One region of the Paenibacillus sp. PSB04 genome, then DNA from elsewhere that is predicted to be linked to it. Evidence: riboswitches for the same ligand, from Rfam matches in the RefSeq annotation. Region 1 holds a riboswitch; the other holds the start of a gene.
What was found. A riboswitch is a leader RNA that binds a small molecule or an ion and turns the genes downstream of it on or off. The one in region 1 is predicted to bind ZMP and ZTP.
Positions count from the first base shown of each region.

Region 2: linked by a shared signal. The riboswitch ahead of rpiB (ribose 5-phosphate isomerase B) and the one ahead of K2F33_RS27420 (bifunctional 5,10-methylenetetrahydrofolate dehydrogenase/5,10-methenyltetrahydrofolate cyclohydrolase) in region 1 are both predicted to bind ZMP and ZTP.

Region 1 covers NZ_CP081301.1:5,964,126-5,969,409, reverse strand. Annotated here, with positions in the region: gene K2F33_RS27435 (efflux RND transporter periplasmic adaptor subunit) at 1-346, shown strand, start outside; gene K2F33_RS27430 (ABC transporter ATP-binding protein) at 343-1,035, shown strand; gene K2F33_RS27425 (ABC transporter permease) at 1,032-2,264, shown strand; gene K2F33_RS27420 (bifunctional 5,10-methylenetetrahydrofolate dehydrogenase/5,10-methenyltetrahydrofolate cyclohydrolase) at 2,475-3,320, opposite strand; ZMP/ZTP riboswitch at 3,388-3,471, opposite strand; gene K2F33_RS27415 (TetR/AcrR family transcriptional regulator) at 3,533-4,141, opposite strand; gene K2F33_RS27410 (SDR family NAD(P)-dependent oxidoreductase) at 4,415-5,182, shown strand.
Region 2 covers NZ_CP081301.1:908,067-913,350, reverse strand. Annotated here, with positions in the region: gene K2F33_RS04655 (L-threonylcarbamoyladenylate synthase) at 1-547, shown strand, start outside; gene K2F33_RS04650 (manganese efflux pump MntP) at 634-1,194, shown strand; gene K2F33_RS04645 (low molecular weight protein arginine phosphatase) at 1,234-1,821, shown strand; ZMP/ZTP riboswitch at 1,931-2,012, shown strand; gene rpiB (ribose 5-phosphate isomerase B) at 2,160-2,615, shown strand; gene K2F33_RS04635 (TIGR01440 family protein) at 2,637-3,251, shown strand; gene glyA (serine hydroxymethyltransferase) at 3,314-4,561, shown strand; gene upp (uracil phosphoribosyltransferase) at 5,145-5,284, shown strand, end outside.

The DNA of each region.
Region 1 (5,284 bases):
GATCAAGTCGTTTGGCGGACGGAAAATCGTCATGGTCGACAAAGGCGGCAAAGAGGAGCAGGTGGAAATTACAACCGGCCTTGATGACGGGGCTAATTCCGAAGTGCTGACCGGATTGTCCGAGGGCGACAAGGTGACCATTACGATGACGACGACAAAGACGAGCACCGGAACGAGCCAGGGAACCATGGGCGGCTTTGGCGGCATGGGCGGTATGGGCGGCTTCGGAGGCATGAGCGGAGGCGGCGAGATGCGGCAGTTCAACCGCGGCGGCGGAACGGGTGGAACCGGAGGAACTGGCGGAGGCGGAGCACGCAGCGGCGGCATGGGAGGTGGCGGACAGTGATCACCTTTGATCAAGTGAAGAAAATCTATGCATCGGGCGAGAACGAGGTCCAGGCGCTGAAGGGCGTCACCCTTCAAATCGATGAGCGCGAGTTTGTCTCCATTATGGGACCGTCTGGTTCAGGAAAATCGACCATGATGAATGTGATCGGCTGTCTGGATAAACCGACTTCCGGTAAGTACATGCTGGACGGCATCGACATCGGCTCGGCATCGGCCAAGCAGCTGTCGGAGGTGCGCAACCGCAAGATCGGCTTCGTCTTTCAAAACTTTAATCTTCTCAAGCGAACTTCGGCCATTGAAAACGTCGAGCTTCCGATGCTGTATGCGGGCAAAAACAAAAAGGAGCGGCGGGAGAAGGCCGAGTACTGCCTTGAGCTGGTCGGCCTGAAAACCCGGATGCATCACAAGCCGAATGAGCTCTCCGGGGGACAGCAGCAGCGGGTAGCTATTGCCCGCGCCTTGAGCAACGACCCCGCCATTATTTTGGCGGACGAGCCGACGGGCAACCTGGATACAGCATCATCCGAGGAAATCATGGGCATATTCCGGAGACTGAACGAAAAGGGGCATACGATCGTCATCGTCACCCATGAACCTGACATCGCCGCCCATACGAAACGGGTCATTTGGTTTCGCGATGGCCTGATCGAGACGGATCGGCCGAATACGGAGCGTGAGCGGGTATGAATGTGGGGGAACTGCTGCGCATTTCAATCCGAAGCTTACGGTCCAACATGCTGCGCTCCTTCCTGACGATGCTTGGAATCATCATCGGCGTGGCGACCGTCATTGCCATGATTTCCATCGGTCAGGGAACGAGCAAGCAGGTGACGAGCCAAATCCAGAGCCTGGGTTCCAATCTGATCACGGTTACCGCAGGCTCGGGGTCGTCAACCGGCACAGCGGCAGGGGGCAGCCAAGGCGGAAGCACGGGCACGCTGAACATTTCCGACGCTGACCCGATCTCCAAAATCGATACCGTGAAGTACGTCGCGCCGGTCTCGCAGGTAAGCGCGCAGCTGCTGAACGGATCGAACACGGCCTCCGCCACGATCATCGGCTCGACGCCGGGCTATGCCGACATCAAATCGTGGGAGACGGACATCGGACGTTTCTTTACGGAGGATGAAGTCAATGACCGGGCAAAGGTCGTGGTCCTTGGCGCAACGACGGCGGAAACGCTATTTGGTGAAGCGGGCTTCGATGCGGTCGGCAGCATGATCAAAATCAACAACATCCCGTTTCGGGTCATCGGTGTGCTCAAAGCCAAGGGTTCTTCGGGAACGGTTGACCAGGACGACACCGTCATCGCGCCGATCACGACGATTCAGTCCCGGTTTCAGACCGGGAGCTCCCGGAGCAGTGTCCGGCAAATTTTGGTCGAAGCCAAATCTACCGACGTGATCAACAGCACCATGGCGCTGATCCAGTATACGATGCGCCAAAGCCATAAACTTGGCGGGGCCGACGATGATTTCAGGGTTCAAAGCCAGGAGGATGTCATGTCCTCCGCCGAAAGTGTCACCAAAACGCTGACTCTCTTTCTAGGCGGCGTGGCGGCGATATCCCTGCTCGTCGGCGGAATCGGCATCATGAACATCATGCTGGTGTCCGTTACCGAACGGACGCGGGAGATCGGTATCCGGAAGGCGATCGGGGCCAAGGAAGGGACGATTCTATCGCAGTTTCTGTTTGAATCGGTCACCTTGGCTATTCTGGGCGGTGTGATCGGCGTCATCCTTGGCTTCGGCGGCTCCAAGTTCGTCGGCAAGCTGATGGACGTGACCACCGCGGTGTCCATGAACTCCGTGCTGCTTGCCGTCGGGTTCTCGGCCTGCATCGGTATCGTATTCGGTGTATTCCCGGCAAGACAGGCCGCGAAGCTGGATCCGATCGAGGCGCTGCGGTATGAATAGGCCGCCGTTTGTGACGAACGGATTGATGTGAATCGGATACCAACCGACTCAAGAACATTACATCTTGGGTAGAAAAAAGGGCATTTCACCGAATGATGTTCGGCGGAATGCCCTCTTGCATTTTATGAAGCCGTTGCCCGGCGTATTTGTGCTGCCGATACACGGCTCTTTAAGTGTCCCTTGGAAAACCGGGCCATACCGATGGCTGGTTTATCCCAGCTGTTTTTCCGCCGCATCCACCGTGTGCTTCAGCAGCATGGCGATGGTTACCGGTCCGACGCCCGCAGGGACGGGTGTAATGGCGCTCGCTTTTTCCAGACATGCCTCATAATCAACGTCCCCGACATTGCCTTCATTGTAGCCTGCGTCCAGAATGACGGCCCCGTCCTGAATCCAGTCTCCCTGAATGAATTTCGGTTTGCCTACTGCGGCAACAACGATCTCTGCCTGGGACACGATATCACCAAGGCCTTTCGTTCTCGAATGGCAGATCGTGACCGTGGCATTGCGGTTCAGCAGCATCAGCGAGACGGGCTTGCCGAGAATCGGGCTGCGGCCGACAACAACAGCGTGCTTGCCTTCTACAGGAATCCGGTAGTAATCCAGGATGGTGATGATGGCCGCCGGGGTGCAGGAAGGATAGGCGGCAAAGCCGAAAGCATTCTGCGCAAATCCCAGCGTGGTGACGCCGTCGACGTCTTTTTCAATGGCGATCGCGTCAAATGCGGCCCTTTCATCAATCTGATGGGGAACCGGATGCTGCAGCAGAATTCCGTGAACGTTCGGGTCGGCGTTAAGCTTCTGAATTTCACGGATAAGCTCCTCGGTCGTCGTCCCCGCATCCAGTGTGATTTTTAACGATTCCATCCCGAGCCGTCTGCAGGCATTGCCTTTCATGCGCACGTATGTGGCCGATGCCGGGTCGTCGCCTACCAAAATGGTCGCCAGGCAGGGGGTAATCCCTTGCTCGGACAGCCGTTTCACCCTGCTAACCAAGCCGTCCTTAATGTCCTGCGCCACGCGCGCTCCGTCCAAAATCAGCGTTTGTTCTGTCATTGTCTGCATCTCCTTTAAATCATGGTAAGGTCCAGAAAAACATAAAGAGGCAAGGGGAAATTCCCCTTACCTCTGCCCAGGCGTACGGCTGTTTATATCCATGTGCTCCCTCATGGTTCATCCCATGTTTCCGCCAGTCGCACACAGTCCATCTATGTAGAATGATACCTTATTGTGCTTACGGGCACAATGGGGAGTTTTGAGAATGATGCTTATGTGCCGCCGTTTCTTTTAAACACGATGTAATCCATTTTTGTCTCAACCAGCACCATCAGCTGCTGCGCCATATAAGACGCCGTGTATTTAAAATCAACCTCTGCCCAGTGCATAATGACCCCCACCGTGGCCGACATCCGGTAGCTCAGCATGATTTCGTAGTCGATCGGCGGCTCGGTCGGTTCCATTTCGATATGCATGTCCTTTCGCATCGACTCCCTGAGCCTGTCGTACATGTCCATCGCCAGCTTTCCGCGTTCGACTCGCGATAAGGCCAGGAACACATCTTTATGCTGCTCGATATGTTCAAACAAGCGCAGCCCCGAGGGGTAGGTCATCGAGGCTTCAATTCGCTCCAGGCCCTCATACGGCTTGACGAGCAGTTCGGCGATGCCCTGCAGAAACTCGTCGTGGATTTCCTTGAGCAGGTCTTCCTTGCTGACGAAATGCTTATAAAAGGTGCCCCGGTTATAGTCTGCACGGGCTGCGATGTCCATAATAGTCACCGAATCGAAGCCTTTATCGAGAATTAAGGAAACGAGAGCGGATTTGAGCGCCTGCCGGGTTCTTCTGGCTCTGCGGTCAAGAACGTGTTCATCTGTCAAATGCATCTGCCTCCAGCTTGTCGTTTCTCCTATTATAACGTAAGTTGGGATGCCGCCAAAACGCAGAAAATCATCAACAAAAAGAAGGTAAATGTTCAAGATTGTCATGGTTCGGTGACATACGGCGGCAATCTGTTGGATAGATGACATTATTTCGAAATATGATTATTGTGTAAACAATTAATAAGGGTGTAACCTATACATGTAGCAGACATGAGCTATAAAGCCTATAAATCATTTTATAAACTTTGTTGAAAAGGAAGCGATTCAGTCATGAGTCAAACACAAACGAAAACTGCAGTCATTACCGGCGCGGCCGGAGGAATCGGGAAAGAGCTGGCACGGCGTTTGGCCGAGCGCAAGCTGAACCTCGTCCTGGTCGATCTGAAGGAAGATGCGGTCAAGAGCGTCGTCGAGGAGCTTGGCCTGAACGATACCAATTCACTGGCGATCGCTGCCGACGTATCCAAAGAGCAGGACGTGCAGAACTATGTGAACCGTGCTGTTGAAAAATTCGGCACCATCGATTACTTTGCGAACAATGCAGGGATTGAGGGCCCTACTGGGCTAATCGAAGAGCAATCCGTGGAAGCGCTTGATCTGGTATATAACGTCAACGTCCGCGGGGTGTTCCTGGGGCTGCATTACGTTATTCCAGTTATGAAAAAGCAGAATTCCGGCGCAATATTGAATACGTCTTCGCTTGCAGGCCTGATGGGCGCGCCAGGAGTGGCCCCATACATTATGTCCAAGCATGCCGTGATCGGCTTGACGCGCGTTGCTGCCAACGAGCTGGCTTCGCTGGGCATCCGGGTTAATGCGGTTCTGCCTGGAACGATCAACACCCGGATGATGCGGCAGATTGAGGCGAACTCCGGCAATGCAGAAGCGTACAAAGCCGCCAATGAAGCGGCCACACCGATGGGCCGTTACGGCGAGCCGCAGGAAGTAGCGGCGGTAATGAACTTCCTCCTCTCCGATGAAGCTTCTTTCGTTACAGGTTCCCTGTACACGGTTGACGGCGGGATGGTCGGTCAGTAATCACGACAACCGGATTCGGCCAAAAAAAGAGGAACAAATGTTCCAGGAATTTATTGACAACCGAGAGAAATAGCGCTATAGTGGGTTCAACATAGTGATTGG
Region 2 (5,284 bases), 2.3 Mb from region 1:
AGGGCCGACCGGGGTCGGCCTTGAATCCACCGTCGTACAGGTCCAGGAGGACGGCAGCGTCACCGTTCTCCGGCCCGGCGGCATTACGAGCGAGCAGCTTGCCGCCGCCTCCGGGGTGGCGGTGACGACCGATCCGGGAATCGAACGCTCACCGGATGAAGAGGAGATCGTCGCGCCGAAATCGCCCGGCATGAAATATACGCACTACGCTCCCAAGGGTGCGCTCACCATTGTGCAGGGCGGCACGCCGGAGCGGGTCTCCGGCTGGATCGATGAGCAGCTGAAGGCGGCGGCGGCCCGCGGGGAGAGAACCGGCGTGATGGCATTCGAGGAGCATATCGGCCGTTACGCCGCGGATTGCGTGCAGTCCCTCGGCAGTCTTGCCGGGCTGGAAGCGGCCGCCCACCGGCTGTACGCCGCTCTTCGCCGCATGGATGAAGAAGGCGTGACGTTTATTTTGTCGGAAGCCTGCCCGGAAGAGGGTCTGGGCGCTGCCATCATGAACCGGCTCCGCAAGGCCGCCGGCCAGCGGGTTGTGCGCTTGTGACCTCTCGCCGCACCTTTTAAGAGACATCATTTACCTCTTGTCCGCATATGGTTGTACAAGAACCTAACGGACATGGGGGAATAGGGATGTTGGAGACTTCTGCCGGTTTAGGGCAGCTAATGACAATCATGATAATGGCCGTCGCATTAGGACTGGATGCATTCTCTCTGGGCGTAGGAATCGGCATGAAAGGAATCCGGCTGCTGCATATTCTCAAGATCAGCTTGCTGATCGGCCTTTTCCATGTGTTGATGCCGCTGCTGGGAATGTTTATGGGATATTACGTCAGTTCGCTGCTTGGACAAGTTGCGGCCCTGGTTGCCGGCGGGCTGCTTGTGCTGCTAGGCGGGCACATGGTCCTGAATGCCTTCAAAACAAGCGAAACGCGAATGGTGGATCACCGCTCTTTGCTGGGGATGCTGCTGTTTTCGCTCAGCGTCAGCATTGACTCCTTTTCGGTAGGCGTATCCCTGGGGATGTTTGAGAGCAACCGGATTCTGACCGTGCTTGCTTTCGGGATCTGCGGGGGCGCGATGGCCGTGCTTGGACTCCTGCTCGGCAGGAGGGTAAGCCGGAATCTCGGCGAATACGGTGAGGCCCTTGGCGGCGCGATTTTGCTGGCATTTGGCCTCGCCTTTATCTTCTGATACAATATCGGCAAAGACACTTCGGGAGGTGCTAGAGACGTGAAGCATATTTTGTTTGTCTGTACGGGAAACACGTGCCGCAGCCCGATGGCCGAAGCTCTGCTTCGCAAGCTGGCCAAGGAGCGCAGCGTTCCGCTCGAAGTCCGTTCGGCCGGCGTGGCCGCCCTTGAAGGGACACCCATCTCGCGTCATGCGGAAGCGGTGCTGCGGGACCACGAGATCGATGAGCATTTGACTGCCAAGCCGCTCAGGGCCGACATGGTGGATTGGGCGGATTTGATTTTGACACTGACCCAGGGGCATAAGCAGCGTGTGATCCGGAGCTTTCCGCTCGCGGCTGACAAAATTTATACCCTGAAGGAATACACCGAAGATGACGAGAACGTGATCAAGGACCTGCAGGAGCTCGACAGCCTGTACGCCACCTGGGAAATGAAGCGGGCGCTCGGGCAGCAGCTGGAGGACGAGGAACGGGAGCGGCTGATCGAGATCCAGCAGCGGATCCCGAGCTTTGATATTTCGGACCCGTTCGGCGGGTCCCGCGACGATTACGATGTCACCGCCGCAGAAATCCGCGCCGCCATCGAGCGGCTGCTGGATAAGCTGGAGGCGTTCCGTACATTTTAAGAAACAAGCTTAAATTAGCACTTGGGCGGGAGCCTAGGCCTGAAAAAATGGAGTAAATTTGCAGATTGATTTTCATCGCGTCATGCTTTATGATGAAGGTGAAAAACATCGGTTCCGGTGTAACTGGCGACAATGTGGATCCAACCACGATGGAGCACCGGAATATACGGCCGGTCGCCTGGGCAAAAGAGCAATTCTGCGGAATGATCCGCGGACTGCTCTTTTTTTCGTCTAGTGGCTGCAAATGAGTTATAATGGTACAAGAAGTCACGGGAATACCGGGGAGCGCTGGATTCGTTTCTCTGTATTGCGCGAAATTTTAGGAGGTTTTTCGAAAGATGAAAATTGCTGTTGGAACAGATCATGCGGGTATACGTTTGAAAGAAGACATCATTGCCGTGATCGAAGGGATGGGGCATCAAGTTGCGGATGTGGGATGCGGATGCACGGATTCCGTGGACTATCCCGACTATGCTCTCCCTGTGTGCGATCTGGTTACCAAAGGCGAGGCCGACCGGGGAATCCTGATCTGTGGAACAGGCATCGGCATGAGCATCGCGGCGAACAAGGTTCCGGGCATCCGGTGTGCTTTGGTCCACGATGTGTTCTCGGCGATCGCCACCAGGGAGCATAACGACTCCAACGTGCTGGCGATGGGCGAACGCGTCATCGGTCCGGGTCTGGCCCAGGAAATCGTCAAGGCTTGGCTGGGCACGGAGTTCAGCGGCGGCGAGCGTCATGTCGGGCGTGTGAACAAGATTAAAGCGATTGAAGAGCGGTATCTGCACAATTAGGGAGGTTTTCTCATGGAAAGCATGTCAGGAGGCAGTCCATTGGAAGTTTCGCTGGGAGAACAGGTATCCCAAATTCTTCATGAGCTGGTGGAAGCCGCGGGGCTTGGCCCTGGTAAGGTACTGGTTGTCGGAACGAGCACCAGTGAGGTGGCCGGGAAACGCATCGGCACTTCGGGGGCGCTCGGGGTTGCCGAGGAGCTGCTGCAGGCGATCGGCGAGGTCCGGGCCAAGTTCGGCTTCGACACGGTGTTTCAGTGCTGCGAGCATTTGAACCGGGCGCTGGTGATGGAGCGTTCCGTACTGGAGCGTCTTCGCTTAACCGAGGTCGCCGCCGTTCCTGTTCCGAAGGCGGGCGGCTCTATGGCTGCCGCTGCTTACCGTTCCATGAAGGAGCCTTGCCTGGCCGAAGCGATCGAGGCTCACGCGGGCATTGACATCGGCGAGACGATGATCGGCATGCATCTGCGGCGTGTGGCGGTGCCTTTCCGCCCGACCCTACGCTATGTTGGGCACGCGCGTGTGAATGCGGCCTACACGCGGCCCAAGCTGATCGGCGGCGAACGGGCGGTGTACCGTCTGGATGAAGAAGCCGGCAGAACCGACCGTGACGGCGGCAGTTCAGATCTTTGCGATTAACATGAGCGGATGATTGAAACGAACATTTTATTTTGAATTCCAATAAGGGAGGAACTATTAACATGGATCAATTGCGTAAGAAGGACCCGGCTGTACTCGAGGCCATGAACTTGGAACTGAAGCGTCAGCGTGCAAACATCGAGCTGATCGCATCGGAGAATATTGTCAGTGAAGCGGTTATGGAAGCCATGGGCTCCGTCCTCACGAACAAATACGCCGAAGGATATCCGGGCAAGCGGTACTACGGCGGCTGCGAGCGCGTCGATATCGTTGAAGATATCGCTCGTGACCGTGCGAAAGAACTGTTCGGAGCCGAGCATGCCAACGTGCAGCCGCACTCCGGCGCTCAGGCCAACATGGCCGTATACCTGGCAGCGCTAAAACCAGGGGACACCGTACTCGGGATGAACCTTGCCCATGGCGGACACCTGACGCACGGAAGCCCGGTGAACGCATCCGGTCTGCTGTACAACTTCGTCGCTTACGGGGTCCAGGAAGATACGTTCCTCATCGATTATGACGAAGTCCGCAAACTTGCGTTCAAGCATCGTCCGCGCCTGATCGTCGCCGGTGCGAGCGCCTATCCGCGTACGATTGATTTCGAAGCTCTCGCTTCGATCGCCAATGACGTAGGCGCGCTGTTCATGGTCGACATGGCTCATATCGCGGGCCTGGTTGCAGCCGGGCTTCATCCGAACCCTGTGCCTCACGCCCATTTTGTTACGACGACAACGCACAAAACGCTCCGCGGTCCGCGCGGCGGCATGATTCTGTGCAAGCAGCCATGGGCTGCGGCCATCGACAAGGCCGTGTTCCCGGGCACGCAGGGCGGTCCGCTGATGCACGTTATCGCATCCAAAGCCGTAGCCTTGGGCGAAGCGCTGGACCCATCGTTCAAAACGTATGCCGAAAACGTGGTGAAGAACGCCAAAGTATTGGCTGAGACGCTGATCAGCGAAGGCCTGAACATCGTATCGGGCGGCACGGATAACCACCTGATGCTGGTGGATACCCGCAGCGTAAACATTACAGGGAAAGACGCTGAGAAGGTGCTGGACTCCGTCGGTATCACCGTCAACAAAAACGCCATTCCGTTCGATCCGACCAGCCCGTTCGTCACGAGCGGAATCCGGATCGGTACGCCGGCTGCGACTTCCCGCGGCATGGATGAAGTGGCTATGGTGACGATCGGCAAAATCATCGCCATGACGCTGAAGGCGCCTAAGGACGAAGCCGTGCTGTCCAAAGCAGCGGCGATGGTGAAGGAACTGACGGATCAATATCCGCTGTATCCTGAACTTAACTACTAATAGGACACAGATCTTGAGAAGTACAGGTCTGTGAGAATATAAGGGACTGGGGAATGTTCTCCGGTCCCTTTTTTTAGAAATAAGAAATAGAGATTTTCCGATGTTTCGAGGCTAACCATCCTGATCCCGCAAAAGAAACTCCCGCTAAACGCGGTCTGTCTTCTGAGAATGTACGCCGATAATACGTTTTTCTTTTCGCTCTCAGAAGCCGTATAGGTCAATAAACCTTTCTGCCGTCACAGCGGATGTGTGCCTTCACACTCTTAGAGTGGCTTTTATATAGTAGTTCAGAGGGAGATAAACTGCTAGATTTAAGACTGGTCGATGCGAAGGGCAAATGTTAGATTGGCGGGTCTTTACGGGGTGCTTACACCATGCCGGTTCCCTTGCGCGGTCTTTCGGTTAACGTTTAAGCCGGCTGATCTTTGGGCCAGAATAAACATATCTTTCTTGGGTGCAAAATCATTTCCAGGAATGATATAATAAATAAGATTTGTGTACTTGCATGTATCGTATGCGAATGGGCATCTAACTAACCGGCAATGACAGCACTTAGACTTACGATTTAACCGGAGGGACTAACATGGGAAAACTGGTGATTTGTGATCACCCTTTGATTCAACACAAACTGACATTTATCCGCGATGTGCGGACGAACACGAAAGATTTTCGCGAACTGGTCGATGAGGTTGCTTCCTTAATGGCTTACGAAATTACACGCGA